2 regions of the Kitasatospora sp. cg17-2 genome follow, and region 2 is predicted to be linked to the other one. Evidence: riboswitches for the same ligand, from Rfam matches in the RefSeq annotation. Region 2 holds a riboswitch; the other holds the start of a gene.
What was found. Region 2 has a riboswitch for cyclic di-AMP ahead of ACW14Y_RS33940 (M23 family metallopeptidase). Riboswitches for the same ligand answer to the same signal wherever they lie in the genome.

Region 1 (7,581 bases), 410 kb from region 2:
TGGCGACCGCGCCGAGGCCGCGCAGCCAGGCCTCGATGTAGCGGATGCCGACCTGGACGGCGTTGTGCAGCCCGTGCCGGGTGCAGCTGCCGCCGGCGCCCGCGATGTCGAGCAGTTGCTCGGCGGTGACCGGCCCGTCCGGGCCGGGGTTGTCCTTCTGGTGCGGGCGCCCGCCGAGCACGGCGTCGAAGGAGGCGCGGGCGACCGGCACGAGGTCCGGGTGCGCGACCCAGGAGCCGTCGAAGCCGTGGCCGGCCTCGCGGTCCTTGTCCGCCTGGACCTTCTCCAGCGCGGCCGCGTTGACCTCGGGGTCCCGGCGGCTGGGGATGAATGCGGCCATGCCGCCGATCGCGTGCGCGCCGCGCCGGTGGCAGGTCCGCACCAGCAGCCGGGTGTAGGCGGCCATGAACGGCGAGGCCATGGTGACGGTGTTGCGGTCGGGCAGGATGTAGTGCTCGCCGGCGTCCCGGAAGTTCTTGACGATGGAGAACAGGTAGTCCCAGCGGCCGGCGTTGAGGCCGGCGGCGTGCTCCCGCAGCTCGTAGAGGATCTCGTCCATCTCGAAGGCGGCGGTGATGGTCTCGATCAGCACGGTGGCGCGGACGGTGCCGTGCGGGATGCCCAACTCGGCCTGGGCGTGGGTGAACACGTCGTTCCAGAGCCGGGCTTCCAGGTGGCTCTCGGTCTTCGGCAGGTAGAAGTACGGCCCGGAGTTCGGGTCGTCCGCGCCTCGGGCGAGCAGCCGGGCGGCGTTGTGGAAGAAGTAGAGGCCGAAGTCGAGGAACGCGCCGGCCACCGGCTCGCCGTCGACCAGCAGGTGGTTCTCGTCGAGGTGCCAGCCGCGGGGGCGGACCACGACGGTGGCGAGTTCGGCGGCCGGGCGCAGGGTGTACGCCTTGCCCGCGTCGGTGGCGAAGTCGATCCGGCCCTCGAAGGCGTCGATCAGGTTGATCTGACCGCTCACCACGTTCTCCCAGGTCGGGGAGGTGGCGTCCTCGAAGTCGGCGAGCCAGACCTTCGCGCCGGAGTTGAGCGCGTTGATCACCATCTTGCGGTCGGTGGGGCCGGTGATCTCGACCCGGCGGTCCTGGAGCGCCCTGGGCGCCTCGGCGACCCGCCAGTCGGCGGCGCGGACCCCGGCCGTGTCGGGCAGGAAGTCCAGGGTTCCGGTGCGGGCGATCTCCGCGCGGCGCTCCCGGCGGCGGGCGAGCAGTTCGCGGCGCCGGCCCTCGAAGGAGCGGTGCAGGCCGACGACGAAGGCGACCGCCTCCGGAGTGAGCACCTCCTCGGCCCGGTGGACGCGCGGACCCGCGACCGTGACGACCGGAGCGGTGGGGGAAGCTCCGGGTCCCTGATCTGCAGCCATGAGCAGGACACTCCTAAGTGGAGGGCTTGATTCTGTAAGGTGGAGACTAGTTTCCGCGATACAGAATTTCAACGGTTTGTTGAGATGATCGCTGGGACTGTACTCCTCCTCCGACCGCGAAGGGAACGCCGGTGGCCCCGACCTCCGAGAGCAGTGAGAGCACCGCAAGCAGCGGGAGCACCGCGAGCGGCGAGGGCGGTGCCCCGAAGGCGCCCGCCCCGACGGGGCAGGAGCGCACCGGCGGCGGGGTGCAGTCCGTCGAACGGGCCTTCCAGTTGCTGGAGGCCCTCGCCGACTCCGGCGGCGTGGCGACGCTCAGCGAGCTCTCCACCTCCTCCGGACTGCCGATGCCGACCATCCATCGCCTGGTTCGTACCCTCGCGCAGCAGGGCTATGTCCGCCAGGACACCGCCCGCCGCTACACCCTCGGCCCCCGGCTGATCCGGCTCGGCGAGACCGCCGGGCGTCTGCTCGGCAACTGGGCCCGCCCCTACCTGGCCGAACTCATGGAGGCCACCGGCGAGACCGCCAACCTGGCGGTGCTGGAGGGCGGCGAGGTGGTCTACGTCGGGCAGGTGCAGTCGCGGCGCTCGATGCGGATGTTCACCGAGGTCGGCCGCCGGGTGCAGCCGCACTGCACCGGCGTCGGCAAGGCCCTGCTGGCGCAGCTGCCCGAGGAGGAGGCGCGCGCCGTCCTCGGCCCCAACCCGCTGCCCGCGCACACCCCGCACACCGTCACCGACCCGCGGGAGCTGATGGCCCAGCTCGCCGAGGCGCGCGAGCGCGGCTATGTGGTCGACGACCAGGAGCAGGAGATCGGGGTGCGCTGCATCGCCCTCGCCGTCCCCGGCGCGCCGACCCCGACGGCGCTGTCCGTCTCCGGCCCGGAGGCCCGGATCAGGGCGCTGGAGGAGCAGGCCGGCACGGCCTCGCTGGTGCCGGTGATGCACGGGATCGCGGCCCGGCTGGGCCAGGTCCTGGCCCCCTGACGCACGTTCAGTGCGGGCGACACGCCCGGGCGTTCACCCGTTCGAGCCACCCTTCGGGCCGTCCGAGGGCGGGTCGCCCCGGCCCCGGAGACCCGTCGGCGACGCTGGTCCGGACGCGACCCGCGACGGCGCGGGGCGCTGGACACGAAGGGTTGGGTGAGCGGCGATGACCCGCAGCGGTTCCGTTCGGAGGCTTCTCGGCAGGTCGTTGGTGACGGGGTGCGTGGTGGCGGTGCTGGCCGCCGGACAGGCGGGGGCGGTCTGTCCGCCGGACGACAAGGCGTCCGCGCCCGGGGCGAGCGCCCCGGCGCCGGGGGCCGGTGACCCGGGCGCCGCGGCCCCGGGCACGACCGCCGACCCGGCGGTGGCGGCCCTGCCCTCGAACTCCGACCTCTACGTCGTCCGGATCGACCCGGACCCGGCCGCGCCCGGGGGCACCACCGTCCTGCACGCCTTCGTCGGCAACCTCGGCCCGGACCGGACCGCCTCGCCGTTCACCGTCGTGATCACCCTGCCCGAGGGTGTCACGGCCGAGCCGCCGTTCTTCCCGGAGAACTGCTACGAGTTCCAGAACGGCCACCGGGTGCGCTGCACCTTCCCGGCCGGTCTGCCGAAGTTCCGCAGCGCGACGGCGCTGATCCCGCTCCGGCTCTCCCCCGAGGTCCCCCTCGGCACGCTGGCCGGCGGCTACGTCGCGGTGCGCGGCGACGACGACCGGATCGAGAGCAACAACCGGCAGCCGTTCACGATCGAGGTCGTGGAGTCCACCGGTCCGAGGCCGATCGTCTGACCGTCGGCCCCGGACCGGTGGCCCGCTGCTAGCGGTAGACCCGGACGTAGTCCGCCGCGAAGGTGATCGGCGTGGTGCCCGAGGGCGCGGGGTGGTAGTTCCCCGCGCTCAGGGACAGGTTGAGGATCGGGTACGCCGTCCAGCCGGCCCCGACGCCCTTGCCGTCGGAGAAGACCTTGGCGCCGTTGATGTACCAGTCGACCGAGGTGGCCCCGTAGTGGGTGCCGACGGTGACCCACTGGTCGTGGGCGATCGCCTTGGCGTCGGTGACGTACAGGTGGCCCGGGTTGATGTGGTTGGTCAGCTCCAGCAGGTTCGGGTTGTCGCTGTGGTACTCGAAGGAGTCGATCTCCCCGTGGGTGCCGCTGGTGCTGTTCCACGTCCACAGCGCCGGCCAGGCTCCGGTGCCGGCCGGGAGCTTGACCCGGGTCTCGATGTAGTCCCCGACCTTCACCTTGAAGCCCTCGCTGGAGTACTCGGTGGTGAGCAGCCCGGTGTCCCAGGCCTGCTTGCCGTTCTCCAGCGTGTGCGCGCTCGGCCGGGCGGTGAAGGTGGCGACGCCGCCGGAGACGGCGACGTTGTTCTTGTTCAGCCAGTCGAGCTTGTTGTCGTTCGGGTTGTGGTCGCCGTAGTGGTAGGAGCTGCTCCGGTCGGCCGTCCAGCGGGAGCCCAGGGCGAGGCTGTCGAAGTCGTCGGACCAGGTCAGCTTCTTGCCCGCGACCGGGGCACCCGTGGCGGGGGTGGTGGGCGTCGGGGTGGGGGTCGGCGTCGGCGTCGGCGTCGGGGTGGTGGTGCCGGAGACGACCAGCTGCCGGGAGGGCAGGTTGTGCCAGCCGCCGGTGCTGTCCTGCCAGAAGCCGAACTGGGTGTAGGTGCCGGCCGCCAGAGTGCGGGTACCGGTGGTGATCGACAGGCCCGCCGGGCACACCTGGACGTTGCTCCTGTTCCCAGGGAAGTCGAGGTTCTTCCCGGCCGCGTCGCGCAGGCCGACGCCGACGGTCTTCGCGGTGAAGCAGGACGAGGAGTGCAGGGTCAGCGAGGCGGCGGACGCCTTGCCCGCGACCATGGTGGCCGGGGTGAGCTTGTCCTGGGTGACGGTCGGCAGGGTGGCGGCCTGGGCGCCGGTCACGGCGGGGACGCCGAGCAGGCCGGCGCCGGTGACGGCGAGCGCCCCGGTGGCGGCGAGGGCGGCGGTGCGGCCGCGCCGGGAGGGGCGGGCATGGCGGGGCGCGGAGCGCGGGGCAGGCTTCTGCATGGCAGTGGTCCTCTGCGACGCCTGCGAGGTGAGCTGTCGGGTTCGGGCGCGAGGTTGCCCGGCCGTCCGGAGAGCGGCTTCACCCCTAGCCACGACTCGCACGCGTTGAGCGCGCGGCCGGGCACTGACCTGGGTCCCCCGCTCCCGTCCGCTGTGGTGCTCGATTGCCGGCCGGCGGGTGGACGGGACTCGGCGTCCCGACGGCGGGGCTCCGCTGTGGCGGAAGCCTCTGCAGGCTAGGCAGGCCGTCCGCGCACGGACAACCTTCCGGGGGTGGTTGTCGCGCAGCTCACACCGCCGCCCCGGCCCCCGGGGCGGCGGTTCCAGGTGGCCGCGGTGGCCGGGCTGGCCGCGGTGGCGGGTCCGGCGGGGAAAGTGCGCCACGGAGGCGGGGTGGTCGGATAGGTTGGAGATCCATCCGCGCCCGGAACCGTCCGGGTCGCAGCGAGCACCACGACAGCACGTCCAGAGACGAGGAGACCCGCCCCGCCATGACCGCGTCCCCGCCCGCCTTCGCCGGCCGTACCTTCCTGTTCCGGGTCGACAACGGCGCGGCGTTCCGCAACGCGTACTCGGCCGACGGCAAGCGGCTGCGCTGGGAGGGCCTCGGCGAGTCGGCGGGCCAGTGGGAGGACGTCTCCCTGCACGTCGCCGAGGTCGGCCCGCAGCTCTACTTCGTCAGCTGGACCGAGGTGAGCGGCATCACCGTGAGCCACGTCATGGACCTGGCCCGGATGACGGTCCGCGCGTTCTGGACGTACGAGGGCGAGGGCGGCCGGGTCGGCGAGCTGCACACCGGCACCCTGGAGCAGGTGGCCTGAGCGCCCGACCCCGCGGACACCTGTCCGTGCGGTCGGGCCGACCGGCCGACGGCCCGCACGGTCAGGCCGACGGGCTCGCGGCCGGGACGGTCAGGCGCTGGGAGATCCACTCCAGTGAGGACGGGAGCAGCTTGCTCCAGGTCTCGAAGTTGTGGCCTCCGGTCTCCAGCATGCTGTAGGAGACCTTCATCGGGCCGTGCGCGGCGGCCACGAACGCCTCGGTCTCGCGCCGGTAGTCGCCGTCGCCCTCCCGGGTGCCGGCCAGCAGCACGGAGACCGCGGGCTGCGGCAGGTTCTTGAGACGCCACATCAGGTCGGCCTCGTCGCGGCGCCGTTCGCTGCCGCCGAAGAGGTCCCCGGTGCTCGGGTCGTCGGCCGCCCGGTAGTAGCCGGAGAGCGAGACCGCCGTCGGGAACACCTCGGGGTGACGCATCGCCAGCTTGAGGGCGCAGTAGCCGCCGGTGGAGTTGCCCATGAACGCCCAGGCCCGCGGGTCGGCCGAGACCCGGTAGGTCGCCTGGACCGCCGAGGGCACGTCCTTGGTGAAGTAGGTCTCGGACTGCGCGGCACCCGGGATGTCCTCGCACTCGGTGTCCCGGGGCAGCGCCGGCGAGGGGGTCACCAGCACCAGCACGGTCGGCTGCATCCGCCCCTCCTGGAGCAGCTTCAGCGCCGCGCCCGGGTAGTTGAGGCGGGTGACGAGGTTCTTGGCGATGCCGGGGAAGCCGGTGCTGACGACCAGGACCGGGAACTGCTTCTGCTCGTACTCGGGCTGGAAGTACTGCGGCGGCAGGTAGACGTACCCCTCGGTGGAGAGCCGGGTGGTGGCGCCGTCGATGCGGACCTCGCGGATCTCGCCGGACTTGTCGCGGTCGCGGCCGAGCGCCCCGCCGCCCTGGACCTCGGCGTGGCCGATGGTCTCGACGCGCAGCCGGCCGGAGGCGTCCACCTTGTTGTGGATGACCACCGGCCCGCTGTCGCCGGTGCCCAGCAGGTCGTCCCAGCTGCTGTAGAACGCGAAGTAGTTGTTGGCGACCAGCCCGAGCGCGGCGAGCACGGCCAGCTGGGTGACGAGCAGGGCGCCGATCCGGCCGAGGACGGCCTTCCAGTTCCGCTTCGACAGTCTCGGCCACAGCCAGACCGTCCCGACCATCGCCGCGACGGCGACCAGAACGGTCAGTGCCAGCACCTTGTGGCTCGTCAGACCCATGTCGTGTTTGCTCCCACGCCTCGTACTCCCCCGCCCCCGGGGGAAGGACACCCGGGAGGGCCGCCCCGGTTCCCCCGTCCACCGCGGGGCTCCGTCGCCGAGGCGCGACCACCCAGCGTAGCCGCTCCGGAGTGCCCGCCGCCCCCGCCGACCAGCGGTGACGCCATCGGTCTTGAGGAGGAGAAGCGCGCCGTGGGGGTGTGCTTCGAGCCGCTGGCCGCACCTGTCGCGGCCGCCGCGGCGGGGGGTGACGGAGGCGGCGTCAGTTGACGCGGGTCCACAGGTCGAGGCCGGCGGTGAGTTCGCGCATGCAGCGGGCACCGAGTTCGCGCGGCGAACCGGGGCCGGTGGCCGGGGCGCCGGAGCGGGCCCACTGCTCCAGCGCGACCCGGATCGCGGCGGTGGCGGCGGCCGCGGCGAGCCGGATCTCCAGCACATCGGTCCCGGGCGGGCAGCGGTCGGTGATCGCGGCCCGCAGCCGCTCCTCGGAATCGGCGTGCACCCGCTGCCAGACGGTGGCCAGCCGGGGGTCGCGCAGCAGGTCGCGGGTCCAGCGCAGGGCCTCGGCGGCGGGCGCGTCGGACGGGCTCAGGGACTCCGCCGCCGAACGCTCCAGCGCCTCGCGGACCGGCAGGTCGGCGGCGCTCTCCGTGAACAGCCGCACCCAGCGTTCGCCGCCGGCCGCGAGCAGCGGGGCGACGGCGTCCTCCTTCTCCGAGAAGTAGCGGTAGAAGGTGCGCAGCGAGATGCCGGAGGCGGTGGCGATCTCCTCGGCGGTGGTCGCCTCGGCCCCGCGGGCGGCGAACAGCTCGGCCGCGGCCTGGGCGATCTCCAGCCGGGTGCTCTCGCGGCGGCGCTGGTTCAGGGTCGGACGTCCGGTCACGGGCTCAGCGTACGCGGACGAAGGGATCGGTGACATCTCACGTCGGTTGGGCACGCCGAGCCCTTTTGGCATGTCGAGCCCTTTTGGCGTGTCGAGACTTTTTGGCACGACGTGCCATTCAGGCGTACCGTGTCATCGAGGTCGAGAGACCACGAACGGAACGGAGAACCACCATGGAGCGCTTCGAGGGACGGAACGTCCTGATCACCGGCGGCGGCTCGGGCATCGGCCGGGCCACCGTGCACCGGATCCTCGCCGAGGGCGGCC
Region 2 (7,581 bases):
CCGCCCAGGGCTGGGCCCAGGACCATGCCGAGCACGAGGCGTTCATCAACTGCGTGGCCGCGCCGATCCGCGACGCCAGCGGCCGGGTGGTCGCCGCCGCCTCGATCTCCGTCCCAGACGTCGTGCTCCCCTACGAGCAGGTCCTGGAGCTGCTGCCCCAACTGCTCGCCACCGCACGGGCGATCTCCGCCGACTGCGGCCTGCCCCCGCGCCACTGACCACCACCCCCCGCACCACCCATCACCCATAGCCCGTCGAGGAAGTGAGCACGCATGAGCGTCCAGAACGACAAGACCGAGATCCGTACCGACGGCGCCCCCGCCCCAGCCTGGATGTTCTCCCAGGGCGTCCGCAAGGGCCCGATCCTCCAGGTGTCCGGCCAGGGCCCGCAGGACCCGGCCACCGGCGAGTACCTCCACCACGGCGACGTGAAGGCGCAGACCCGCCGCACCCTGGAGAACGTCAAGGCGATCGTCGAGGCGGGCGGCGCGACCGTCGAGGACGTGGTGATGTTCCGCGTGTACCTCACCAAGCGCGCCGACTTCCCGCTGATGAACGAGGTCTACGCCGAGTTCATCGAGGAGAACATCCCGCCGGGCGGCGTGAAGCCCTGCCGGACCACGATCTTCTGCGAGCTCCCGCAGGAGCCGATGCTGGTGGAGATCGACGCCCAGGCGGTCGTCGTCTGACCCGCGCGCAGCATCCGCACCGGAAGGGCCCCGACACCGAGTCGGGGCCCTTCGCGCGCTCCGGAGCCGCCCCGCCCCGCCGACACCCCCGCCCGCGCCGACACCCCCGCCCGCGCCGACGCCCCGCCCCGCCGACACCCCTCCGCGCCGACACCTTGCCCTCATCCCCTCGATTCATTAGGTTAGGCTCACCTAACTACAAGGTCAGCTCGTCCGCCGGAGGTCCCGATCCCATGAGCCCGCACCCGCAGCACGACGCCGAGATTCCCGAGCCCACCGCCGCCGAACGGATCGGCAGCCTGCTGACCGCCACCTCCTCGGTGGTCCTCCGCGCCGGCGGCGAGCAGCACGAACTCTCCACCCCCGTCTCGGTGCACGGCTCCCGGCTCCGGCTGCGCGCGCCGCTCGACTCCCCGGTGACCTCCGCCACCGCCCGCGAGCAGGACGGCCTCGCCGTCGTGCTCGACCTGACCGACATCGCCCCGGTGGCCGTCCGCGACCGGGTCCGCGGGCGTCTCACCCTGGCCGGCCGGCTCCACCTGGCCCACCTCGCCGACGACGGCCTCAGCGTGCACCTCCGTCTGGACGTCGCGCACGCCGTGCTCTCGACCCCGTACGGCACCACCGCGATCACCGGTGCCGACCTCGCGGCGGCCGCCCCCGACCCGCTGGCCCGCTACGAGGCCGGACTGCTCACCCACCTCGCCGACGACCACCCCGACGCGCTCGCCGTGCTCACCCGGCTGCTCGACCCGGCGCTGCTCGCCGACCGCCCCGAGGTCCGTCCGCTCGCGCTCGACCGGTACGGCCTGGTGCTCCGCCTGGACCAGCCGCACGGTCACCGCGACGTCCGCCTGGTCTTCCTCGAACCGGCCCGCGACGCCGACGAGTTCGGCCACCGGGTGCACCAACTGCTGTCCGCCGCCGAGCAGGAGCCGGCCGCCCACCGGTCCTGAACCCAGCAGCCCCGAACCCGCCGGCGCCCCGAGCCCAGCGACCCCGAACCCAACGCCGCCCCGAACCCAACGCCGCCCCGAACCCAACGCCGCCCCGAACCCAACGCCGCCCCGAACCCAACGCCGCCCCGAACCCAACGCCGCCCCGAACCCAGCAGCGCAGCGAACCCGACAGCAGCCGAACCACCCCTCCCCCGAGCACCCCTGACCCCCGATCACCTCTCCGCCCCCCGGTACGACGACGGCCGGCCCGGCCCACGAGATCTCTCTCGCGAGCCGGGCCGGCCGGCAGGACGGGCGTGTCCCGCGCCCGTCGATCCACTCAGATGCGGCGTCCACCCGGTCCAGCGGTCACCCGACATGACCATTCCGGGAGGTCGTTTCGCCCCGCACCCAGCGGTGGCAGATGATCGGACCGAAGGTCAGATCGCGACGCCGTGCGCCCGCAGGTAGGCGATCGGGTCGATGTCCGAGCCGTACTCCGAGCCGGTGCGGATCTCGAAGTGCAGGTGCGGGCCGGTCACGTTGCCGGTCGCACCCGAGAGGCCGATCTGCTGGCCGGCGGTGACGGTCTGGCCGATCGACACGCCGATCGAGGACAGGTGCGCGTACTCGGCGTACTTGCCGTCGGCGAGCTTGATCTCGACCTCGTTGCCGTAGGCGCCGCCGTTGCCGGCCTTCACCACGGTGCCGGCCGCGACCGCGCGCAGCGGGGTGCCGGTGGCAGCGACGAAGTCGGCGCCGGTGTGGTGGCCGGAGGCCCACATCGAGCCGGCCACGCCGTAGGCGGTGCCGAGCTTCGGGTTGGCCAGCGGGGCGAAGAAGCCGGAGGTGGCGGCGACCGGAGCCGCGGTGGCCGGCTTCGCGACCGGGGCGACGACGGCCTGAACGGCGGGCTGGGCAGCGGGCTTGACGGCGGGCTTGGCGGCCGGGGCCGCCGGCTTCGCGGCCGGAGCGGCCGGCTTCACCGAGTCCTGCGAGGCCTGCGCCTTGGCGGCGGGGGCGGCCGGCTTGGCAGCCTCGGCCGGAGCGGCCGGCTTGGCGGCCTCGGCGGCCTTGGCGCCGAGCGCGAGCTGCTGGCCCGGGTAGATGAGGTTCGGGTTGGCACCGATGACCGAGCGGTTGTGCTCGAACAGCGCCTTCCAGCCGCCCTCGACGTTCTTCGCGTCGGCGATCTTCGACAGGGTGTCCCCGCCGACGACCTTGTAGTCGACCGGAGCGGCCGGGGCGGCCTCGGCGGCGGGAGCGGCCGGAGCGGCCTCGGCAGCGGCGGCCGGCGCGGCGTCGACGCTGGTGGCGCCGGTCCAGGTGCTGGTCTGCTGCGTGTGGCCGGCGGCCGGGGCCTCGTGGGCCTGGGCGGTGACGGTGGTCACCAGGGGGAGAGCGAACGCGGCGCCGGTGACGGCGGTGGCGATGCCGATGCGGACGGCGCGGGGCATGGCGATACGACGAGCCTGTGCGGGCATGGAAATGTCCTCTCCGACGCCTGCGAGGTGAGCTGTCGGGTTCGGGCTGGAGTTGCCCGGCCGCAGAGAAATGCGGCTTCACCCCAAGCCGGACCGTCAATTCGGTTCCGGCGACTTACCTGTGGGTCCCCCGCTCCTGCCGTACAGAGTTCGTTGCGAACCACCGGGCAGCGGCAGGACTAGGCGTTCCACCCGGTGGCCACCCGGGCTGACGCCGGGCGGTCGCTGAACTAAAACCCATCCGTTCGGGTGAAGCAATGTCGATCTCCGGAACCCGGGACCAAAGTCCGGAACACGGTGACGCTCCGCATGAGACATGTGCACAGTACGCACACAATCCATTCACTGCGCGCACGTGATCCACCACCCTGCGCCGATGTCGTCATCAGTCCGCACACGATCACTCACGGAACGGACATCTCCGACACACCCCCGGTGACCCTTGTCACGTCGGCCCCGGGAGCCCCACCATGGGCCGTGACCACCACCGATGCCGGCACCCTGCGGTTGGGCACCGCGCAGGGACGCTGGGTACTTCTGGCGACGGTGCTCGGCTCCAGCATGGCGATGCTCGACGGAACCGTCGTGAACGTCGCCCTGCCCCGGATCGGCACCGATCTCGGCGCTCAGCTCGCCGCCCTGCAATGGACGCTCAACGCCTATCTGCTCACCCTGGCGGGCCTGATCCTGCTCGGCGGCGCGCTCGGCGACCGGTACGGGCGGCGCCGGATCTTCCTGCTGGGCGTGGTCTGGTTCGCCGCCGCGTCCGCCGCCTGCGCCGCCGCCCCGACCATCGAGGTGCTGATCGCGGCCCGCGCCGTGCAGGGCATCGGCGGGGCGCTGCTCACCCCGGGCTCGCTGGCGATGCTCCAGGCGGTGTTCCATCCGGACGACCGTTCGGCGGCGGTCGGTCTCTGGTCCGGCCTCGGCGGGGTGTCGGCGGCGGTCGGCCCGTTCCTCGGCGGCTGGCTGGTGGACGGCCCGGGCTGGCGCTGGATCTTCCTGCTGAACCTGCCGCTGGCCGTGTTGGTGATCGTGGTGGCCGCCCGGCACGTCCCGGAGAGCCGGGACGAGAGCTCGACCGGGCGCTTCGACGTGCTCGGCGCGGTACTGGCCGCGCTCGCGCTCGGCTCCCTCACCTATGCGCTGACGGCCGCCGGGAGCGGCCTCTCCCCCACGGTCTGGGTCACCGGCGCGGCCGGGCTCCTGCTCGGCGCCGCCTTCATCGTGGTCGAGCGCCGCACCCCGGAGCCGATGCTGCCGCTGGGCCTGTTCTCCTCACGGCTGTTCACCGCCGTCAACCTGGTCACCCTCGCCGTGTACGCGGCGTTCAGCGGGGTCTTCTTCCTCCTGGTCGTCCAGCTGCAGATCGTCTCCGGCTTCTCCCCGCTGGTCTCCGGACTCGCGCTGGTGCCGATCACCGTGATCATGCTGGCGCTCTCCGCCCGGGCGGGCCGGCTGGGCAAGCGGATCGGCCCGAGACTGCCGCTCACCGTCGGCCCGCTGCTGTGCGCGGTGGGCGTGCTGCTGATGCTGCGGATCGGGCCCGACGCCTCCTACTGGACGGACGTACTGCCGGCCGTCGCGGTGATGGGGAGCGGGATGGTCCTGCTGGTCGCGCCGCTGACCGCGACCGTGCTGGCGGCGGTCGAGGTGCGGCACGCGGGCATCGCGAGCGGGGTCAACAACGCCGCGGCCCGGGCGGCCGGTCTGCTGGCGGTCGCCGCGCTGCCCGCGCTGGCGGGTCTGAGCGGAGACGCCTACCAGGTGCCGTCGGCGGTCGACTCCGCCTTCCGCACCGCGATGCTGATCTGCGCCGGACTGCTCGTGGCGGGCGGACTCATCGCCCTGGCCACCGTGCACGGCAACGTCCTGGCCCCGGAGGACCACCACCCGGTGGCCGAACCGGACTGCCGCTACGCCTGCGGCACCAACGCCCCGCCCCTCGACCCGGGCCACCCGGGCCACCCGGCCCCGGAACAGGGCTGAGCCTCCCCGCGGAGACGGACCCCGGACACACCGCGGGCCCCGCCACCTCAGCGGTGACGGGGCCCGGCAAGCGGGGTCTGACAACCGTCAGAGGATGTCGCCCGGCGCGTACTTGGCGGCCTCCGGGTACGCGGCCGCGACGGCCTCGACCTGGCGGACGACCTCGGCGACCTGGGCACCGGCCGCACCGGTGAAGGACAGCCGGTCGGCCAGCAGCGCGTCCAGCCCGGCCCGGTCCAGCGGGATCCGGTCGTCGTTCGCCAGCCGGTCCAGCAGCTCGTTCTCCCGGGCCCCGGCCCGCATCGCCAGCGCGGAGGCGACGGCGTGCTCCTTGATGACCTCGTGCCCGGTCTCCCGGCCGACGCCCGCGCGCACCGCGCCCATCAGCACCTTGGTGGTGGCCAGGAACGGCAGGTAGCGGTCCAGCTCGGCCTCGACCACGGCCGGGAAGGCGCCGAACTCGTCGAGGACGGTCAGGAAGGTCTCCAGCAGGCCGTCGAAGGCGAAGAAGGCGTCCGGCAGCGCGACCCGGCGGACCACGGAGCAGGAGACGTCGCCCTCGTTCCACTGGTCGCCGGCCAGCTCGCCGGTCATCGACGCGTAGCCGCGCAGGATCACGGCGAGGCCGTTGACGCGCTCGCAGGAGCGGGTGTTCATCTTGTGCGGCATCGCCGAGGAGCCGACCTGGCCCTCCTTGAAGCCCTCGGTCACGAGCTCGTGGCCGGCCATCAGGCGGATGGTCTTGGCCAGGCTGGACGGCGCGGCGGCCAGCTGGACCAGGGCGGTCAGCACCTCGAAGTCCAGCGAGCGCGGGTAGACCTGGCCGACGCTGATCAGCACGTTGTCGAAGCCGAGGTGGCCGGCGACCCGGCGCTCCAGCTCGGCGAGCTTCTCGGTGTCGCCGCCGAGCAGGTCCAGCATGTCCTGGGCGGTGCCGACCGGGCCCTTGATCCCGCGCAGCGGGTAGCGGGCGATCAGCTCCTCCAGCCGGCGGAAGGCGACCAGCAGCTCGTCCGCGATCGACGCGAAGCGCTTGCCGAGGGTGGTGGCCTGCGCGGCCACGTTGTGCGAGCGGCCGGCCATGACCAGCTCGGCGTGCTCGGCGGAGAGCCGGCCCAGGCGGACCAGCACCGCGACCGTGCGGTCGCGCACGTGCTCCAGGGACTGCCGGATCTGCAGCTGCTCGACGTTCTCGGTCAGGTCCCGGGACGTCATGCCCTTGTGGATCTGCTCGTGGCCCGCGAGGTCGCTGAACTCCTCGATCCGGGCCTTCACGTCGTGCCGGGTGACCCGCTCACGGGCGGCGATGGAGGCGAGGTCGACCTGGTCGATCACGCGCTCGTAGTCGGCGACGGCGGTGGCGGGCACCTCGACGCCGAGGTCCTGCTGGGCCTTCAGGACGGCGAGCCACAGGTGGCGCTCAAGGACCACCTTGTGCTCGGGGGACCACAGCTGGGCCAGGGTCGCCGAGGCGTACCGGGAGGCCAGGACATTGGGGATCTGGGGCTTCGCGCTCACGCTTCGCAAGCCTAACAGCCGAGGTCAGCCCGACCCGCGCCGGACCGGCCCCCGCGATCCGCGGGCCACGGGAGCAGGCCGAAGGGCCGCCCGGGAGCAGCCCCACTCCCGGGTACAGAAGCCTCGTACCCGGACACACCGCGCCCGGACACGGTGCCCGGCCCTACTGCCGGCCGCTGAGCACCGGCAGCACCTGGAGGCAGATCGAGTGCAGCGCGCTCCGCTGCTCGCCGCTGAGGGTCTCGAAGGACTGGTGGGTGCGGCTCATCTCGCCGCGGACCAGCGACAGGATCTCCCGGCCCTGCTCGCTGATGACCACGATCTTGACCCGCCGGTCCCCCGCCGAGGCCTCCCGGCGGGCCAGGCCCAGGGCCTCCAGCCGGTCGACGATCCCGGTCACGTTGGAGGCGTCGCAGCCGAGCCGCCCGGCCAGCGCGCGCATCGGCACCGGCTCCTGGACGGCGCCGAGCGCCTTGGCCTGCGAGGAGGAGAGACCGTGCCTGGCGGCGGCGGCCGCGAAGTCCTGGAAGTACGCGGCGCCGACGGCGGCCAGCGCCTCCATCAGCTCGGCGTTGGTCGGTACGGTCGTGGTCGCTGTCGAACCCATGAGGTCAGCCTACGACCGAGTGCTTCAGTATCTCAAGCTTTGATCACGGCAAAGATCCGGCAGTCAACCGCCGCACCCCTGCCGACAACCGCCGCACCCGTGCCGAAGGTCCGTCGCCCCGGCCCTCAGAGCACCAGCTGGTCGAACAGCCGGCGCAGCTCGGTCTCCGGGTCCGAGGTCAGCCCGGTGTGCACCGGCCCCGGCTGCACCACCGCGCTGCGCGGCGCGGTCAGCCAGCGGAACCGCTGCCCCGGGTTGTCCGACGCCGCCGGACCGGCCTGCGGTCCGCCCTCGCACACCGCCTCGATCCCCTGCAGCGCCCGCCGCACCCCGGACACGTCGGCCACCGGGTCCAG

Region 1: linked by a shared signal. The riboswitch ahead of ACW14Y_RS32215 (glycoside hydrolase family 16 protein) and the one ahead of ACW14Y_RS33940 (M23 family metallopeptidase) in region 2 are both predicted to bind cyclic di-AMP.

Annotation. Positions count from the first base shown of each region.
Region 1 is NZ_CM132923.1:7,647,588-7,655,168, reverse strand. Features, by position in the region: gene aceB (malate synthase A) at 1-1,366, opposite strand, end outside; gene ACW14Y_RS32225 (IclR family transcriptional regulator) at 1,615-2,355, shown strand; gene ACW14Y_RS32220 (hypothetical protein) at 2,522-3,145, shown strand; gene ACW14Y_RS32215 (glycoside hydrolase family 16 protein) at 3,174-4,400, opposite strand; cyclic di-AMP (ydaO/yuaA leader) riboswitch at 4,404-4,569, opposite strand; gene ACW14Y_RS32210 (MoaF-related domain-containing protein) at 4,892-5,221, shown strand; gene ACW14Y_RS32205 (alpha/beta hydrolase) at 5,283-6,431, opposite strand; gene ACW14Y_RS32200 (TetR/AcrR family transcriptional regulator) at 6,694-7,314, opposite strand; gene ACW14Y_RS32195 (SDR family NAD(P)-dependent oxidoreductase) at 7,488-7,581, shown strand, end outside.
Region 2 is NZ_CM132923.1:8,054,100-8,061,680, reverse strand. Features, by position in the region: gene ACW14Y_RS33955 (IclR family transcriptional regulator) at 1-218, shown strand, start outside; gene ACW14Y_RS33950 (RidA family protein) at 273-689, shown strand; gene ACW14Y_RS33945 (DUF2470 domain-containing protein) at 923-1,645, shown strand; gene ACW14Y_RS33940 (M23 family metallopeptidase) at 2,068-3,111, opposite strand; cyclic di-AMP (ydaO/yuaA leader) riboswitch at 3,114-3,279, opposite strand; gene ACW14Y_RS33935 (MFS transporter) at 3,589-5,100, shown strand; gene purB (adenylosuccinate lyase) at 5,188-6,627, opposite strand; gene ACW14Y_RS33925 (MarR family winged helix-turn-helix transcriptional regulator) at 6,782-7,225, opposite strand; gene ACW14Y_RS33920 (DUF3037 domain-containing protein) at 7,351-7,581, opposite strand, start outside.